DNA from 4 places in the Arthrobacter sp. TmtSoilC79 genome. Region 3 is predicted to be linked to each of the others. Evidence: riboswitches for the same ligand, from Rfam matches in the RefSeq annotation. Region 3 holds a riboswitch; each other region holds the start of a gene.

Region 1 (4,566 bases), 650 kb from region 3:
TCTGCTGTGCTGGTCCATGGGGCCCGCCTTCCACCTGCTGCTTGATGTTCCGGCCATTCTGCCAGAGGTTCTCCACCACGGATTCCCTCACGGCTTCATTGTCAATGGCCGGGGCAGAAGAAACCTGGTAATTCCTCCTCCCAAGGCCCACTATTCTCGGTCGGCACCGCCGAATCAAGGCGACTTTGGGCTATGTGCATAACGGTCCGGGCTCGGTTGCCGCGACCCCATTTTGCGCTGCGGATGAACACCGGAAACACGCAGACGTCCGAGGCTATCCATGGCAGAAAAAGTTCGGTAGTGTTCGAGTCACCGAATGGCCGGCAAACGTGTTCCAAACCACACTCCGGCCATTTATTTGCGGCCGCTTGGGGACTCGGACGCGAGCCCACGCGATGCCGAACGGCACACACGTCAAGGAGGAACCAAGCAGTGTCACTCACGCCTGATTCCGCCACGGAACGCACCACCACCGTGGTCATCGGAGCCGGCCTGTCCGGCTTGGCAGTTGCCAGTGAGCTCAGCCGCTACGGCGTGGGCTCCATAGTGGTGGACGGGTTCGGTGCGTTGTCGGCAACTGGCCCTTCAGTCCACACAGGCATGCTTCAACGCTGTGATGCCGGCGATCCCGCAGCCATGCAGGAACGCAACGAGATCCTCCGCCACCTGCGGAACTACGCCGCCAGCCATCACTTGGACGTCCGCAGCACCACACGGGCGGTGCGCCTTGATTTCCTGGGCTCGGACCCCTCCCAGCAGATTGGCTACGGCCTGGCCGCCAGTATGACCACTGCCGGCCTCAGGACAGGGCTCCACGCCTCCGGCCCCTTGGAATCCACGCGCCGCCAATGGGCTGTGCACACTGCCAGCGGCGTCCTTTTGGCCGACCACATTGTGGTGACACGCTGTGCGCAGAGCCAGTTGCGCCGCATGCTGGCGGAACTGGGCATAGCGATCGGCCAGAACCTGGCCGCGGCCATGCGGGCTGTCGGAATGCACCTCGTCGGAGTCGGCGAACTCATCACGCCCACACCGAAGGAAGTGCTTCGGCAGGCAAAGGCCGTAGGCCAGACGATCTCATCCAGGGTCGCCCTTGCCGCAGGGCCGGGCATAGCCACCGCTTAGCGGACAATGGCTCCGGGGCCGCCCCTGAAGCGCCGTTTGGGCGAAGAAGGCCCCGCCTGCGCCGGGATTCATGGCGCGCCCTACCGGCGTCGAACCTGACTCTGAACTTTTACTCACATAACTTAACGCCAAAGGCCGGTGTCCTCGAAGATTGGTTCTTCGAAGACACCGGCCTTTGAACTGAAGCGTGAGGCTTTATGCGCCAGCGCGTACGTAGGTCAGGGGACCCGTAGCAGTCAACCAGCTGATCGGGTGGATACCGGTCTGGTTGCCGTTGATGCCACCGCTGATTGCCTGGCCGTTGCCGATGTAGATGGCAACGTGGCCGGACTGGACGATCATGTCACCGGGCTGGGGTGAGCTGACAACCTTGCCGTAGTTCATGAACTGCATGGGACCGAGGTCGCCAACAGGGATGCCTGCGGAACCGAGGGCCCGCTCCACCATGGCGGTGCAGTCCTGCATGATGCCGATCTGGGCGTAAGCCGAGGCAACCATGGCAGCGTTGACGCCACCGACAGCCGGGGCAGCAGCTGCTGCAGGAGCAGGAGCAGCGGCGGCCGGAGCGGCAGCAGCAGCCTTGGCAACAGGAGCCGTTGCAGCTGCGGTGGTGACTGCAGCCTTCTTGGCGACGGGAGCCGGAGCAACCGGAGCCGGCTTTTCGATGACCGGAGCTGCTACGGAAGCAACAGCAGGACGCTCGAAGTTGACGGTGGCGGTGGCCAGTGCGGTCACAACCTGGGTGGGAGCCTCGGAAACGGTCTCAGCGACCGTGGCGGGGCTGGAGTCCCGCTGAACCGGAGCTTCAGCTGCGTGGGCAGCAATGGAGCCGGTCAGGACAAGGCCAGAGGCTGCTGCGATGACAGCTGCCTGGCGGCCAGCGCCGGAAGCGTTGCTGGCGACTGCCTTGGAGATCGAGATGAACGGATTAGGACGTACGCTGTCCGCCTTACGACGGCCGCGAAGAATGCGTGAAGACATGAAAGAGCCTCTCCCGATGCCTGCGAGGTTAGCTGTCGGATTCGGATGGGAGTCACCCGGCCACTACGCCCCGCTGTTACGCGGAAGCTTCGTGACTTCACCCCAAGGCACGCTCGAAAGCGACCTAAAATGGGTTCCCCGTCTCTGCCGTAAGGTTTGTCTGCGAACGGATTCCGGACTGCGGCAGAGCTAGGCAATCAGGCCGGAAGTGCCCGCTACGTGGAACAGGCACAGGTACAACCCTACGCGATGATCACGCCGAAGTCACATTTAAGTAACGAGAACCGCGCCTCTGGCGTGTCGCGGTGACCATTTCGAGATCTTCGCAGCTACGTAGAAAACCCCGTTATTCCGCGGCGGAATCGCCCTCAGAGTCGTTTGACGCAGCCAGTTTCCGGCGTGCAGTAACAGCCAGAAAAATAACGAGACCAACAGCAACCACTGCCAGCCCAACAATGCTCCAGGGGAAGGGCTGGGAGGCGTCGGCGGCAGGCTCGCTCTTGCCCGTTCCCGGCGCCCCGGTTCCTGCGGTGGGCACAGCTGCGGAGGATGAAGCCGGGGCCGACGGCGAGGCACCTGCCGAGCCACCCGGCGTCGTGCTTCCTGCGGTGGCGGTGAACGTAAAGGTGCCCTCGATGGGGTGGGAATCGCTGCTGACGACGCGCCACACGACCGTATATTCGCCGGCGGGAGCGCCTTCGCGCAGCTTCTGAACGGCCTGGTTGTCGATGATTTCCACAGGGCCGTCGGCCCAGTTTTCGCCGGCCGCCGTGACCGTCACGCCCGAACCGATCGCGAGCGGCCGGTTGTTGAACGTTATGGAGACCGACGCCGGAACTTCCGCCACCACTGTGCCGTTGGCCGGCGTCGTGGATTCTGCGACGTCGTGGGCAGATGCCGGGGCCGCGGAAAACAGCAGGGCAGAGGCGAAGGCAAGAGCGGCGACGACGGCGGCCAGAAGCGGGCGGATGGTACGCATGGGGCGGTTTCTCCTAGTGTTGGCTTCCTTACAGACTAGGCGAATCGTCCGGAGGCCCTTTACCGGACCGCATAGGATTTGAAAGCACACTCCCCTCGATCCCCGGAGTCCTTCATGCTTAAACAAGGTTCGGCAGTAGACCGCTACTTCAAAATTACTGAACGTGGATCCACGTACTCACGGGAAATTCGTGGCGGCTTCGCGACGTTCTTCGCCATGAGCTACATCGTGGTGCTGAACCCGTTGATCCTCTCCGGGGCTGATTCGAGCGGGGCGTCCCTCGGATTCACCGCCGTCGCCGCCACCACGGCGTTCGTAGCGGGCATCCTGACCATCCTCATGGGCGCCTGGGCAAAGCACCCGTTCGCCGTGGCAACAGGATTGGGCGTCAACGCGTTCGTCGCCGTAACAGTGGCCTCGCACCCGCAACTGACCTGGCCGGACATGATGGGCCTTGTGGTGTTGTCCGGTGTGACCATGCTCATCCTGGTGCTCACCGGTTTCCGCACTGCCGTGTTCAAGGCCGTTCCGGAAGCCCTGAAGACCGCCATCGTGGTGGGCATTGGTCTCTTCATTGCGTTGATCGGGCTGGTCAATGCAGGGTTTGTCCGGCGGATTCCGGATGCTGCCGGAACCACGGTTCCCCTGGGACTTGGCGTGGATGGCAAGCTCATGGGCTGGCCTACCCTGGTGTTCGCAGTGGGCCTGATCCTGACCATCGCGCTGGTGGTCCGCAAGGTCCGCGGCGCCATCCTGATCGGCATTGTGGTTTCCACTGCACTGGCCGCCATCCTCGAATTCACCCTCCACATCGGCCCCAGCTTTGACGGCAAGAACGTCAACCCCCGCGGCTGGTCCCTGGTTGCCCCCACCCTTTCGGAGTGGGGCGCCCCGGACCTGTCCCTCATTGGCAAGGCCAACCCGTTCGGCGCCTTCGAGCACTTGGGGTTCATCGCCGCGGCACTCCTGGCGTTCGTGATCCTGCTGAGCATCTTCTTCGACGCCATGGGCACCATGGTGGGCCTGGCCAACGAGGCCGGAACGGTGGACAAGGACGGCAACATCCCCAACGTTGACCGCGTCCTCCAAGTCGATGCCCTCGGGGCGATCGTGGGCGGCGGCGCTTCGGTTTCCTCCAACCAGATCTTTGTCGAGTCCGGCGCCGGGATCGGCGAAGGCGCCCGCACCGGCCTCGCCTCGATCGTCACCGGCTTGCTGTTCCTGGTGGCCATGTTCTTCACCCCGCTCATCAACCTTGTCCCGTTCGAAGCCGTAGCCCCGGCCCTGGTGGTTGTGGGCTTCATGATGGTTTCGCAGGTGGGCAAGATCGATTGGCAGGACTGGGGCGTTGGCATCCCGGCCTTCCTGACCATTTCCCTGATGCCGTTCACGTACTCGATCGCCAACGGCCTTGGTGCGGGCTTCATCTCCTACGTCCTCATCCGCACTTTCCAGGGCCGCGCCCGTGAAGTCCACCCCCT
Region 2 (4,566 bases), 3.3 Mb from region 3:
AAACCCAGGGCTTCGGAGCAACCGGCGCTACAGGGCCGTTCGACACGACCGCCGACGCCGATAGCATCCACGAGGATCCTGACATGCGCCAGGACGAGGACGACGATCCCGCCGCCTCTGCCAACCCCGATCCCCTCGATGGGAACGTCACCGGCCTGGAACCTGGCGGTGGAGTGCCGCCGGGAGAAACCCCGCCGGCCGAGGGCAGCATGAGCAGCGATCAAGGACACGAAGAGTAACGCTCCGCCTCGGCTGAACGGCCAGGCTGAAAGTCCAAGCGGGACGTCCATGCAGGCCAGCCAAGCGGAACGTCCATGCAGGTCGGCTGAGCGGGTCGGCTGCGCAGTCCGGGCAGGCCAGCTACGGCAACCTCAGGATCTCCCCGAGGTCGTACGCAGCCGGCTCTTCCAGTTGTGAGTAGGTGCAGCTTTCGGGGGTCCGGTCCGGCCGCCACCTGCGGAACTGGGTGGTGTGCCGGAACCTGTCCCCCTCCATGTAGTCGTACGCCACCTCGATCACCAGTTCGGGACGCAATGGCACAAAGGAGAAATCCTTGCCTCCGCTCCACCGGCTTTGGGCGCCCGGCATCCTGGACCCCGCAACACCCTCACCCTGGCTGGCCCACTCGCCCCACGGGTGCTCGCTGAGGTCCACCTGGTAAGGCTCAAGCTCTGCCACCAGGCTTTCCCTCCTCGCCATGGGGAAGGAGGCAACCACCCCGACGTGCTGGAGTTTGCCGGCGTCGTTATAAAGACCCAACAACATGGACCCCACGACCTTAGCGGTCTTGTGCCACCTGAATCCGGCCACCACGCAGTCGGCGGTGCGCTCGTGCTTGGTCTTGAACATCACGCGCTTGTTGGGCTGGTATGTCCCATCCAACGGCTTGGACAGGACGCCATCCAGGCCTGCGCCTTCCAATTGCACGAACCACTCCTGCGCCCGGTCGAGGTCGTTGACTGCGGGAGTGACGTAAACGGGCGGCTCTGCTGCCTTGAGCGCACGCTCAAGGATGGCGCGACGCTCCGAGAACGGCCTGCCCATCAGATCGTCGTCGCCGAGGGCAAGGATGTCGAACGCAACCATCGACGCCGGAGTCTTTTCGGCCAGCATCCTCACCCGGCTGTCCGCGGGATGGATCCGTTGCTGCAGGACCTCGAACTCAAGCCGGCTGCCCTCGATCAGGACAATCTCGCCGTCGATCACGCATTTGTCCGGGAGGTTCTTCCGCAGAGCTTCCACCAGTTCAGGGAAGTAGCGGGTCATGGGCTTCTCGTTGCGGCTGCCCAGGACGATTTCATCCCCGTCCTTGAAGACGATGGTCCTGAAGCCGTCCCATTTGGGCTCGTAGTGCCCAACGTCCGGGATGGCGGGGACGGATTTGGCAAGCATGGGCGAGACGGGTGGCATCACGGGCAGGTCCATAAACAATGTCTACCTGCCGGTGCACGCCGAAGCTAGTCTTAGGCGATGGATATCTTGGCCGTGTTGGCGGCCGTACTTGGAGTTCCCGCCCTCCTGGCCATGGCTTGGTACTGGGTTTCCCGGCAGAACCGCCGGGGTGTCAGGCGTGCCGCAGCCGGCGGGATGCTGGGAATCGCCGACGAGATCTTCCGACCGGAAACGCACCAGGCCCACCAGATCCAAAGGATCCAGCACGAGCTCCCGGCGCCCGCTCCGGCCCCGAAGCCTAAGGGCTAAGGCCCTCCCGCCTGCAGAGACCTACCGTCCGTTATATTAATGTGACTTTACTTTCCTGCTCATGTACCGTCGTAGGGCGACCCGTATGTCCGCTGGGCCGCTTCCGGAATGACGCCGAGCTCTGCCGCACTCCGGAATCCGCCAGACCCGCGGCAGAGGCGGGGGACCCACAAGTTCCCGGACTTTTCCAAGTCCTTGGGGTGAAGCCGCTACTGCGGCCGGACGGCCTCGTCCGAACCCGACAGCTAACCTCGAAGGCGTTGAGAGGCAACCACCATGTCCCCAACCATGGATCAGCCGCGCCGCGCCCGAATTGACGGCGAGCGCACCAAGCCAACCGGACGCCGTCGGGCCCAACCCAGCGGATCCGGTATCAGCCTGCAGCCGGATTCCGGCACGACCAGGACTGCCGCACCCGAAATTTCAGGCACGACGCCGGACGCCCCCGCTGCGGCGGCGCCTACCATCGCGACGCCCACCACGCGTGCGGCTGCGCGTGCAGCCGAGCGGGAACGGGCCGCGCAAGCAGAAGCCCGCGCATCCACCACGCCCGGGCCTCCGACAGCCGCCATTCCCATCGTCCAGGCTCCCAAGCAGCCGGCAAACCCCCTGACCACCACACCGGAGCCGGCCACAGCCGCCATTCCCATCGTCGAGGCTTCCGGGCAGCCGGCAAACCCCCTGACCACCTCGCCGGAGCCGGCCACGGCCGCCATTCCGATCGTCCAGGCTCCCAAGCAGCCGGCAAACCCCCTGACCACCTCGCCGGAGCCGGCCACAGCCGCCATTCCGACCGTCAACGCTCCCAAGCAGCCGGCAAACCCCCTGCCCACCACACCGGAGCCGGCCACAACCGCCATTCCACTGGTGTCCGCAGATCCGGCGCCTGAAGCCACCCCCGAATCCCACACAGTGCCTGTACCCGTCTCGGCTGCACCTGCTTTGCAGGCTCGCGCCACATCCCCGGCGCGGGTTGCTGCGGCAGCCACGGCATCGGCTTTCCTGGCAAGCCGAAAGGATGTTAGGGAACAGTCCGGCGTCACCGCTGGTTCACGCTCCGGGCAGGGTTCACGATCAGGGCTGGGCGGGTCCCCGCTTGGCCGGGAGCCCCAGGCAGTCCTGCAGAAGGCGGCTTCGGTCAAGCACATGAGCCAGCGCATGGCCGTAGTGGCAGGCGCGCTCGGCCTGGTCCTGACGGCCGGCACTGTGGGGCAGGCCCTTGAGTTGCCGTTCTTCGGCCAGGAGGCGCCCGCCCAGGAAGCCAGCGGTGCCGACAGGAATTCGGGTTCCGCATCACCAGCCCCCAGTGCTTCCTACTCCAGGGCTTCTTCTCCGTCTGCCTCAGCTGCTGCGACGTCAGCGGCCGGCCAACCGGCCACGGTTCCGGAGGCACCTGCGCCAGTGTCGCCGTCGTCCGTTCCCACGCCTAAGGTTTCCTTGGCTGACCCCGTCTGGGTCCCATCCGCAGTGCCGGCGACCATCGCTGCGGCACCGGGCACCAGTCAGGTACCCACGCCCTCGGCGCCTGCACCGGCACCGTCCGACGTGCCATCGGACACCATCACTACGCCGCCGGCCACGCCTGCGCCGACCACCCCGGCACCCACCACCCCTCCGGCTACCTCGACGCCCACGCCAACACCAACCCCTACCCCCACCCAGACCTCCAAGCCCAAGCCAACGGGCAAGCCCGGCGCGTCCACGCCGGCGCCCACGCAGTCTGCGCTCGACGAGATCCTTGACGCAGCAAAGGACGCCCTCAAATGAGCACGCGCCTGCCCCGCATCACCACCCACGCCGGATGGCACAGCCGGTACTGCAGCAGCAGCCGCACGGCCACGTTCCGGCGTCGGTTGGGCCGTTGGAGCTGCCAGCGCTTGGGGCGCTCGTAACGGGCACGGTTTAGCGCAGTTCACTGAGGCAGGCACCCACAATGGGTGCCTGCCTCAATCGCGTTCAGCGCCCCGTTCAGCGCCCCGTTCAGTGCTCAGATCCGCGGCCGGCCGGCCCATCGGCGGGCTTTCAAGGCGGCGTGCAGTTCGAGGCGGATCGAGCCGCTGAGTGGGTCAGCACCGATCAGCTGGCGGATCCGTCCCAGCCTGTTGTAGATGCTGCTCCTGTGGAGGTGAAGCTTGGCGGCGACGTCCTGTACTGAACCGTCGCTGTCATATAGCAGTTCCAGGACAGGCAGGAGTTCGCCGTTCTTGTCCTGGTCCTCCAGGGTCCGGAAGTGCACGGAGCCGGTGTCATCCCAGCCGCCCGGCGCCAGGAGTCGGTCGAAGAGCTGATAGACACCCACGTTCCGGCTGTCCACGAGCTCACCGAGAGGCCTGTCCACAGCTGCCGCCTGCGCCGCAACCTTCGATTGCCGGTACGCCCCCGCCAGTTGACGTATCACTTGGAACGGCTCGCTGATGCCCAGGATCACGCGGTCCACAGTCCGTCCGGCGCGCTTGGCGAGTTCCAGTTGGTAGTGCACCAGCACCTGCGCATGGTCCGCCCGGCCACCGGACTCGCGGAACAGCACCACTGAATGCGTTTCGGTTCCTGCGCTGAACAACGCGGCGTTGACACCGATGGTGGACTGCAGGGCGGCCGAACGGTGGGTCAGGGTCGCGGCGAGAGGATCGACGTCGGACCTCGCACCTTCCGCGTCCAGGATGGTCACCAGTTGCCACGGACCCCGGCCCTGGATTTCCTTCCACCCGGCCACGGCTGCCACGGCATTCGATTCACCACTACAGGCCGACAGGAACTCCTGCTCACGCCTGCGCCGGAACTCCGACTCTGCCGTATTGGAATCAAGGAGCAACCCCGCCAACAGGTCCAGCTCGTCACGCACGCCGGGCAACTCGGCGAGTATCG
Region 3 (4,566 bases):
GGATAAGGCGCCTTAAACTGCGGCGGCGTCGTCCGGAACCCCTCCGAACGACGCCGACCGGCAGTCTGTGGTCCTACTTCTTCAGTTCGCCCACCACGTAGTCGATGCTGGCAAGCAGGGCTGAAACGTCGTCGGGTTCAATGGCGACAAACGTGGCAATGCGCAGCTGGTTGCGGCCAAGCTTGCGGTAAGGCTCCGTGTCCACCACACCGTTGGCACGCAGGGCCTTGGCAATGGCTGCGGCATCAATGGAGTCGTCGAAGTCGATGGTGGCGATGACATTGGAGCGGTCTTCGGCATTGGTGACAAACGGCGTCGCGTACTCCGATGCCTCAGCCCAGGAGTAGATGCGGTTGGCCGAGTCCGCAGTGCGCTTGCTGGCGAAGTCCAGGCCACCGTTGCTGTTGAGCCACTGCACCTGGGCGTCCAAGGTGACCAGGGTGGACAACGAAGGAGTGTTGTACGTCTGGTTGAGCTTGGAGTTGTCAATGGCGGTCTGCAGGTCCAGGAAGTCCGGGATCCAGCGGCCGGACGCCTTGATCCGTGCAGCGCGCTCCAGGGCGGCCGGGGAGAACAGCCCCAGCCAGAGACCACCGTCTGAGGCGAAGTTCTTCTGCGGGGCGAAGTAGTAGACGTCGGACTCGGCGACGTCTACGTCCAACCCGCCTGCAGCGGAGGTGGCATCGACCAGGACCAGGGAGCCTTCGTCGGCGCCCTGGACCCGCTTGACGGGAGCGGCCACGCCCGTGGAGGTCTCATTCTGGGGCCAGGCGTAGACGTCGACTCCGGCCTCGGCCTGGGACACCGGACGGGTGCCCGGCTCGGCCTTGATGATCGAGGAAGCATCCAGGAAGGGAGCCTTGTTGGTGGCGGCAGCAAACTTCGAACCGAACTCACCGAAGGAAAGGTGCTGTGCTTTCTTCTCGACCAGGCCGAAGGCGGCGACGTCCCAGAAGGCCGTGGAACCGCCTACGCCGAGGACAACTTCATAGCCCTCCGGGGCACGGAAGAACTGGCTGAGTCCTTCGCGGACCGAACCCACGAGGTTCTTGACCGGAGCCTGGCGGTGGGACGTGCCCAGGATGGTGGACGACGCGGCAGACAGGGCCTCGATCTGTTCGGGACGGACCTTGGACGGTCCGGCACCGAAGCGTCCATCCTTGGGCAGCAGATCGGCGGGAATGGTGATGCTGTTGTCGCTCACGTGTGGCTCCAATGGGTATCGGCTAGAGATGGGTCGTGGCAGGTGGCATCAACTGCCCCTTCGACATCCCAATTCTGCCTGACCCGGTGCGACGGCAGGAACCTGTGGCCGTCATAGTCCGCCACGTGGAACGCCGCCAAACCATATGCGACCGGAATTATCCAGAGTAATTCCAAATAAGCTAGGCTAGGGGTTGGCGTTCAAGGGGCGGCGGTGCACTCCGCCTACCCCGGCAAGGGACGCTGTACGGTGGAGATTACGCAAGGAACTGCGTTCGAGGAGAGCTGAGCTGGATGACGGATCTGATCGATACCACTGAGATGTATCTTCGGACCATTTTGGAGCTTGAAGAAGAAAACATCGTGGCTCTCAGGGCCCGCATCGCCGAACGGCTGCGGCACTCCGGACCCACGGTTTCCCAGACCATCGGACGCATGGAGCGCGATGGCCTGGTGATTGTCTCCAACGACCGCCACCTCGAACTGACCGAGGTTGGGCGGAAGCGCGCCACCGAGGTCATGCGCAAGCACCGCCTCGCGGAGCGGCTCCTGGCTGACGTCATTGGCTTGGACTGGGCTTATGTCCACGACGAAGCATGTCGCTGGGAGCACGTGATGAGCGAGCGCGTAGAGCGCCGCCTGTACGAACTCCTGGAACACCCCACAGAATCCCCGTACGGCAACCCCATCCCGGGCCTGGAAGCGCTCGGCGGTCTTGCCACCCAGCCTTTCCCCCGCGTGGACGTCAACCTCCTGCAGGCCATGGAGGGTTACGCGGCGAACTCCCGGGTAGCGGTCACCCGCTTGGCGGAGCCCATCCAGGTTGAGCCTGAGCTTCTTACCCAGTTGGACGAGGGCGGAATCCGGCCCGGTGCCGCGGTCTCGCTGGAACGTGTGGGGGAGTACATTTCCGTCCGCGTCCCAGGCATTGAAGGTGCCCTGGAGCTTCCACCTGAGGTTGCGGCACACGTCTTCGTCTCTGTTGGCTGACAACCCTGCCTTGCTGCACGGTGGCATATCTCACTTTTGAACGCCCGGCGCGCATGTGACCTGCGGTTTTTCGGGATTAGTGATAAGGGGTTGCCGCCCGCATGCCCGTTCCTGTTGATAACGAATTTATTACTGCGGGCCTTAATCCCCTATAGTTATCTACTAGCGCTGATACCAAAGCGTTACCTGTTCCGGAGCCGAGCTCTGCCAGCGGAACAGGTGTGCCATCCACCACTGGCAGAGGCGGGGGAACCACAAGCGGCTGTCTAAAGAAGCAGCCTTGGGGTGAAGTCCGCAGCAGAAGTGCCCATTTACGCATGTTCCTCTTGGGATACCTGTGTGCCGTGAGCGCTTCGTGCGGGCCGGGTCTTGAAACTCTCTGACCCGAATCCGACAGCTAACTTCGCAGGCTTTTTAGAGAGGAATAGAGTTTGACAACGCAGAACGTCAGGGGCCGTCGCCGCGCGTCGGGCCCCGCTGCTGAGCTGCGGCCAGCCCGCGTCGTATCGGAGATCCGGCCACGCGACACCGAACGCCAGGTTCGCCGCCGTAAGAGCCCGCTGCGCCAGGTTGCCGACTTCGCTGCAGCCAGCGGCGTCGGGCAAAAGGCCGGAGTTGCGCTTGCCGCCACCGGCCTCGCCTTGACTGTCGGTCTGCCGGCCACAAGCCCCGTCATGGCCACCTCGGAATCAGGCCAGACCGAGTCTGCCCTGGCAGTATCCGGTGGCAGCCAGCCGGAGGTCTCCGCGGCCGCATCGGCCAAAATCGACTTCAGCCGGGCAGCGGTTGCCACGGCCGCCGACCCCGACGGCAAGTTGAAGCAACTGCTCAGCGCCCAGTCCGCGGGCAGCATCCAGCGTGCCTCCTCTGCAGGCACCATGGCCAGCCCCCTCGACACGCTGACCACAGCTTCCCCGTTCGGCTACCGCGTCAGCCCCCTCACCGGAGGCGCCGGCGACTTCCACCGCGGCCAGGACTTCGTGGCGCAGTGCGGCACGGCCGTCCACGCAGCAGCATCCGGCAAGGTCACCTTCGCCGGTTGGCACGAGTACGGCGGAGGCAACCGCGTGGTCATCGACCACGGCAACGGCCTTGAGACCACGTACAACCACCTGTCGTCCTTCACCGTCAAGGTGGGCCAGACGGTCACTCGCGGCGACACCGTGGCGCTCAGCGGTACCACTGGCGCCTCCACCGGTTGCCACCTCCACTTTGAAGTACAGGTCAACGGCGAAGTTGTTGACCCCATGGGCTGGCTTTAGTCCATTTGATGGTCGTCTCTCGCATTCGTGACACGCCTCGTGACCTGAATGTGACATTCGCGTTCAACTGTTGTACCGTACAAAGCGCATCGGCTTTTTAGGGGGCCGGTGCACTTGAGTGGATTGCCTAGCTCTGCCACTACTCAAGGTCCGTTCGCATAAATCGTCTGGCAGGGGCGGGGGAACCACTTCTGGTCTTCGTGAGAAGACCTTGGGGTTAAGTCGCAAAAGCTTCCTTGAAGCAGCGCGGCCGGATGACTCCCATCCGAATCCGACAGCTCACCTCGCAGGCATTGGGAGAGGCTACCTACGTGTCATCACGCACTACCCCTGCGCGCCATCGCGCTGAATCGGTTCGTACGAACCCCTTGAACTCGCTTTCCAAGGCTGTTTCATCCAACGCCGGTACCGTCGGCCGCCAGGCTGTCGTCCTGGCAGCAGCCTCAGGTCTCGTCCTCAGCGTTGGTCTGCCGGCCCAGGCAGCAGACACCGATGTTTCAAAGTCGGAAGCCTCCAGCACCCAGCAGATGGTCACCACTGCGGTAGTCACCGCAGAGCCCACGGCAACCGTCTCCTTCGAAAGCCCCGTAGTGGCCACGAAGGAAGCTCCCAAGGTTGTCCAGCGCGCTTCCCAGACCACCGGACGCACCTCGGCCTCCGGCGACCAGGCCACAGCAGGCGCTGTGACCGCCAAGTCCTCCGAAGCCAAGGATGCTGCTTCCAGCGCCGCCGCTTCCGGCCTCGCCGCGATCGCCTACACCGGCATCGGGCACCCTTACGTTTGGGGCGGCACCACCCCCAACGGTTGGGACTGCTCCGGATTCACCCAGTGGGTCTACGCCCAGGCCGGCATCAGCATCCCGCGCGTCAACGCCTGGACGGCCATGAAGCCCACCAGCACCCCTGCCCCCGGTGACCTGGTCATGCAGAACGGTGGAGCGCACGTAGGCATCTACGTGGGCAACGGCATGATGATCAGCGCCTTGAACCCGGGACAGGGCACGCTCCTGCACTCGGCTGCCTCCACGGGCACCTCCTCCTTCTTCACCCTCCGCTAGAAACAAACCGATTCGGGGTTCGCCGGCATGCCCCCAAGTGCCGGCGCGCCAAT
Region 4 (4,566 bases), 270 kb from region 3:
GGCCTGGGGCTCGTGCGCCCTCGCTTTGTGCAGGTACCCCATCAGGCCGGCCAGGTCTTCGGCGCTCCAGGGCAGGTCTGCGCTGATCGTTTGGGCGTTCTCCTGCCAGGCTGCCCGGGCCGCGGTTTTTGTATCCTCGCCCGAATGGAACATCTCCCCGATGCGGTCCCAGGAATGCACCCACTCCTGCACTGCCGGATCCGAGATGGAAGTACCGGCCCGGACATGCTCCAGGCCTTCTTCCACCAGCGCGGTCCATTGACGTTTTGAGTCCTCGATCTTCTCTGCTCCCAGCTCCTGGCGTTTCTCCGCAAGCTGTTGACGCTGTTCCGGTGTGAAGTGTTTTTCGAACACGGTGATCATCTCCAAAGTTGACATGAATTGGGCGGCGGTGGGCATGGCTGGAGCGTCCAGTCGGTTGAGCAGCTCACCCAGCCGGTCCTGAAGCGCCTGGACTTGTTGGGCGTGCTGTTGAACATGCCGTAATTGCCGGTCCAGCAGGACACGCATGGAACCGAGATCATCATCATCGTTCCCGGGTCCATCCAGCGCTGTCGTAATGGAAGCAAGCGGAATCCCGAGCATGTGAAGGGCCCTGATCCGGTACAGTCGTCGAAGATCGCCCTCCCCGTACCGTCGATGACCGGAAGGCGTCCGGCCGCTCGCGGTCAGCAGGCCGATCTCATCGTAGTGATGGAGCGTCCGCACGCTGACTCCGCAGGCTTTGGCGAGTTCGCCGATACTCCACTGTCCGCTCTCCGCTGTTCCCATGGGAACTACGCTAAATCCTCACGTAACGTCAGGTGCAAGCCTTCTTCGGCCAGCCACATACCCGCCGATATGCCCGGCGAGTCCAGCGGCAGCCATCACGGCTCCTTCAAGCCAGCGGTCCGCCGTCGTCATTACCGGCAGGATCGCAAGCGCAGCCGTACTCAGCAGCGTCGTCAGGAGAAGCATGACCGGTCCTTGGATGCGCAGGCGGGTAGTCGAGGCCATGAGGGCAAGGGCGATGAAGTTCGCCGGCAAAGGATCCACGACACTGCGGAGCAGCACGAAGAACAGGGCATAAAGCAGCGTCCACGCCACCGCACCAAGCACACGCCCGGGAAGGCCGGTTCCGGGAGCCGTCCGGTCCCGTCCTGGCCGAAGCTCCCTGACGGGAAAACGTCCGGGGCGAAGGTCTCGGGTCAGCCGCGCCATGCCCCGCAGGTCGGCAAGCGCGGTTCGTACGACGTCGACACTTGAGTTGGGGTCATCGGTCCAGTCGACCGGGACTTCATGAATGCGTAAACCACAGCGTTCGGCGATGACGAGGAGCTCGGTGTCAAAAAACCAGCCGTCGTCCTTGGTATGCGGGAGGAGAAGGTGCGCAACGTCCGCGCGGACGGCTTTGAATCCGCACTGGGCATCGGAAATGCGTGTGCCCAGGACGGCGCGGAGCAGGGCGTTGTAGCTGCGGGAGGTGAATTCGCGGCCACCACTGCGGACCACGCGCGAGGCAGGTGCCAGGCGCGTGCCGACAGCCAGGTCGGAGTGGCCTGAAAGCAGCGGCGCAAGGAGGGGAGCCAAGGCGGACAAGTCGGTGGACAGATCCGCTTCCATATAGGCCAGCACGGGTGACGGTGAGGATTGCCAGAGGCGGCGGAGGGCGTTTCCGCGCCCTCTTTCCTGGAACCGGACCACCCGCAGTTCCGGAAGTTCCCGTGCCAGGCGTTCGGCGATCCTCAGGGTGCTGTCCGTGCTGGAGTTGTCAGCGACCGTGATCCGGAAGGTGTGCGGAAAAGTGCCGGAGAGATGGCCGTGAAGCGTGCGGAGGTTCTTCTCCAGGTGCGCTTCCTCATTGAACACGGGGACGGTGAGATCGAGGACCGGGACGCCGGCCCCGGTGTCCACGGGGGAGCGCCTTGGCAACTGCGGGTTCTCCGGCCTTACGTTGGGGAGTTCCGGCTGCGAAGCAAGCAACGCCCCGCCACCGAAGCGCGCGGAGTGGAACCGTCGTGGGGGAGCGCTGGTGGTTGGATTTGTGAGCGTCATATCTCCAGCATGGGCTGGCCGATTATGAGGGCTTTAGGCGGAAGCTGTGACGTCACTGTGAGCTACGGCGGTCACCTGTGAAATGCAAAAACCGCGCCGGTTCCCGCCGTTCGCTCCAGTGGGGACTGGTGCGATCGGCGGCAACCGGCGCGGTCTTCAAACTGCCTGGTTTAGTACCAGTTGTTGGCCAGGTGGAAGGCCAGGGCGGCCGACGGGGATCCGTAGCGCTCCTTGATGTAGTTCAGGCCCCATTTGATCTGGGTCTGGTAGTTGGTCTGCCAGTCAGCACCGGCAGAGGCCATCTTGGAAGCAGGCAGGGACTGGACGATGCCGTACGCGCCGCTGGAAGCGTTTGTGGCAGTGGTCTTCCAGTTGGATTCCTTCTCCCACAAGGTGTTCAGGGCAGTCATTTCGCCGGCGCTCCAGCCGTAGCTGCCCAGGATGCTTGCGGCGTAGGCCTTGGCAGCGGCGGGGTCATCCACGGCTTTCGGGGCTGCAGCAGCGGCCTCGGCGGCGGCGGCGGCAGCAGCGGCGTCGGCGGCCTGCTTGGCTGCAGCGTCAGCAGCTGCCTTCTCCGCAGCGGCTTGGTCGGCGGCGGCCTTCTCGGCGGCAGCCTTTTCAGCAGCAGCCTGATCGGCGGCGGCCTTCTCGGCGGCAGCCTTTTCAGCAGCGGCCTTGTCCACGGCGGCCCGGTCGGCAGCGCCCTTTGCGGCGGCTGCGTCCAAGGAAGCGGAGATTTCGGCTGTCTTGTTGGTGCTGACCTGGGCAGCTGCCTGGGTCTCTGCAACGCGGCTGGCCTCAGGGAGGTTCAGGGTGGCGTTGGCAGCAGTACCGAGCGATGCGACGCCCAACGCGGCGGCCACGACGCCGGCAACAACCGACATGCGGTGGCCGGACTTACCTTGGCGGGCAGCGTTCTTGAGGACGGTTTGCGACTTGGTCAACGGTGCGTTGTGCTCATCGCGGTGACGCGCGGAAGGGCGCGTCTGATCGTTAAATTCAGACATGTGTGATTACCTCTCAGCGCCTGCGGAGTTAGCTGTCGGGTTCGGATGAGGTCATCCGGCCGCGCATGTCGCTGCGGCTTCACCCCAAGGGCCCGGCATGATGCCTGGGCCCGGAGACTCTGGGTCCCCCGTCTCTGCCTCGGAGTAAGAACGGACTCCGGGAAGTGGCAGAGCTCGGCGCATCCCGGATGCGGGCCAGTTGGGGCGACCCACCCTTTCGACGGTACAGGAGGAATTCGCAGAAGTCACATTTAGGTAACAGAGATCACGGCGCCGGTGAGTCGCCTTGCCGTGTTCGTTACATCTCTTCGGCGGTGACGGTAGGTAGCCGCAGGGCGAATTCGGTTCGACCCGGACGCGACGTGACCTCCACGCTACCGCCGTGCGCTTCCACGATGGATTCCACGATCGACAACCCCAGCCCCGACGTCCCTTCAGACCCCGATCTCGCGGCATCCGCCCGGGCAAAGCGGGAGAAGATCCGGCCTTGGAAATCCTCTGGAATGCCCGGCCCGTTGTCTGTCACGGTCACCACTGCGCTGCCATCGGCGGACAGCATGACGGCCGTAACCACGGTAGTGCCGGCATCGGTGTGTTTGCGGGCATTGGACAAAAGATTGGCCAGGACCTGGTGCAGCTGGGTGGAGTCGCCGCGGACCGTGACGGGTTCGTCCGGCAGTTGCAGTTGCCATATGTGGTCCGGCGCCATGACCTTCTCATCACTGACCGTTTCGATCACCAACTGGGTGAGGTCCACATCGGTAACCTTGACCGGTTGGCCCTCGTCCAACCTGGCGAGCAGCAGGAGATCCTCCACCAGCGTTGTCATCCGCTCTGACTGGCTTTGCACGCGGGCCAGGGATTTGCGGCCGTCGTCAGTGAAGCTTTCGGTCATCCTCAGCAGTTCGGTGTAACCGCGGATGGCAGTGAGCGGCGTTCGGAGCTCGTGTGAGGCGTCCGCGACGAACTGGCGTACCTTGGTTTCGCTTTCCTGGCGGGCGTCCAAAGCGCTGGAGACGTTGTTCAGCATCAGGTTCAGGGCATGGCCTACGCTGCCCACTTCCGTTCCGGGATGGGCGGCCGACGGCGGTACGCGCACCGCAAGTGCCACTTCACCGGCGTCGAGCGGAAGACGTGAAACCTTGGTGGCCACCTCGGAGAGCTGCTCCAGAGGCCGCATGGTCCGGCGGATGATGACGGTGCCGGCGAGGCCGATGACCACCAGTCCGCCCAGCGAGACCAACACCATTGTCCAGACCAGTGAGGCCTCGGCGCTCTGTTTGTCCGCGAGAGGCAGACCCGTGACGATCACGTCGCCATAGGGTGCCTCGACCGCTACCAGCCGATAGTCCCCGTTGGAGAGGGAACGATCCACCGGATCACCGCTCTTGGGCAGCGCCAACAGCACTTGCTCATCCGCGGGGGACAGCCCAACACGGTTGCCTTGGGCGTCAATGAGCCCTGAACTGCGGACAGTGGACCCGTCGATCCTGGCGTTGAGTGTTCCGGCGGCCTGACCCCTGGC

What was found. Region 3 has a riboswitch for cyclic di-AMP ahead of AC6JA3_RS16460 (M23 family metallopeptidase). Riboswitches for the same ligand answer to the same signal wherever they lie in the genome.
Region 1: another riboswitch for cyclic di-AMP. It lies ahead of AC6JA3_RS19550 (NlpC/P60 family protein); the one in region 3 lies ahead of AC6JA3_RS16460 (M23 family metallopeptidase).
Region 2: another riboswitch for cyclic di-AMP. It lies ahead of AC6JA3_RS01615 (hypothetical protein); the one in region 3 lies ahead of AC6JA3_RS16460 (M23 family metallopeptidase).
Region 4: another riboswitch for cyclic di-AMP. It lies ahead of AC6JA3_RS17775 (aggregation-promoting factor C-terminal-like domain-containing protein); the one in region 3 lies ahead of AC6JA3_RS16460 (M23 family metallopeptidase).

The regions. Positions count from the first base shown of each region.
Region 1 covers NZ_AP046051.1:4,268,766-4,273,331, forward strand. The annotation lists gene AC6JA3_RS19540 (universal stress protein) at 1-18, opposite strand, end outside; gene AC6JA3_RS19545 (NAD(P)/FAD-dependent oxidoreductase) at 433-1,125, shown strand; gene AC6JA3_RS19550 (NlpC/P60 family protein) at 1,321-2,106, opposite strand; cyclic di-AMP (ydaO/yuaA leader) riboswitch at 2,110-2,278, opposite strand; gene AC6JA3_RS19555 (copper resistance CopC family protein) at 2,453-3,085, opposite strand; gene AC6JA3_RS19560 (NCS2 family permease) at 3,200-4,566, shown strand, end outside.
Region 2 covers NZ_AP046051.1:327,497-332,062, reverse strand. The annotation lists gene AC6JA3_RS01630 (DUF6480 family protein) at 1-239, shown strand, start outside; gene AC6JA3_RS01625 (ATP-dependent DNA ligase) at 361-1,425, opposite strand; gene AC6JA3_RS01620 (hypothetical protein) at 1,471-1,701, shown strand; cyclic di-AMP (ydaO/yuaA leader) riboswitch at 1,831-1,975, shown strand; gene AC6JA3_RS01615 (hypothetical protein) at 1,978-3,468, shown strand; gene AC6JA3_RS01610 (PucR family transcriptional regulator) at 3,689-4,566, opposite strand, start outside.
Region 3 covers NZ_AP046051.1:3,615,777-3,620,342, reverse strand. The annotation lists gene AC6JA3_RS16475 (MFS transporter) at 1-6, shown strand, start outside; gene serC (phosphoserine transaminase) at 74-1,204, opposite strand; gene AC6JA3_RS16465 (iron-dependent transcriptional repressor DtxR) at 1,498-2,193, shown strand; cyclic di-AMP (ydaO/yuaA leader) riboswitch at 2,406-2,620, shown strand; gene AC6JA3_RS16460 (M23 family metallopeptidase) at 2,625-3,455, shown strand; cyclic di-AMP (ydaO/yuaA leader) riboswitch at 3,601-3,762, shown strand; gene AC6JA3_RS16455 (C40 family peptidase) at 3,767-4,513, shown strand.
Region 4 covers NZ_AP046051.1:3,888,483-3,893,048, reverse strand. The annotation lists gene AC6JA3_RS17785 (MerR family DNA-binding transcriptional regulator) at 1-771, opposite strand, end outside; gene AC6JA3_RS17790 (pyridoxal phosphate-dependent decarboxylase family protein) at 1-1, shown strand, start outside; gene AC6JA3_RS17780 (glycosyltransferase) at 790-2,034, opposite strand; gene AC6JA3_RS17775 (aggregation-promoting factor C-terminal-like domain-containing protein) at 2,205-3,041, opposite strand; cyclic di-AMP (ydaO/yuaA leader) riboswitch at 3,047-3,207, opposite strand; gene AC6JA3_RS17770 (sensor histidine kinase) at 3,340-4,566, opposite strand, start outside.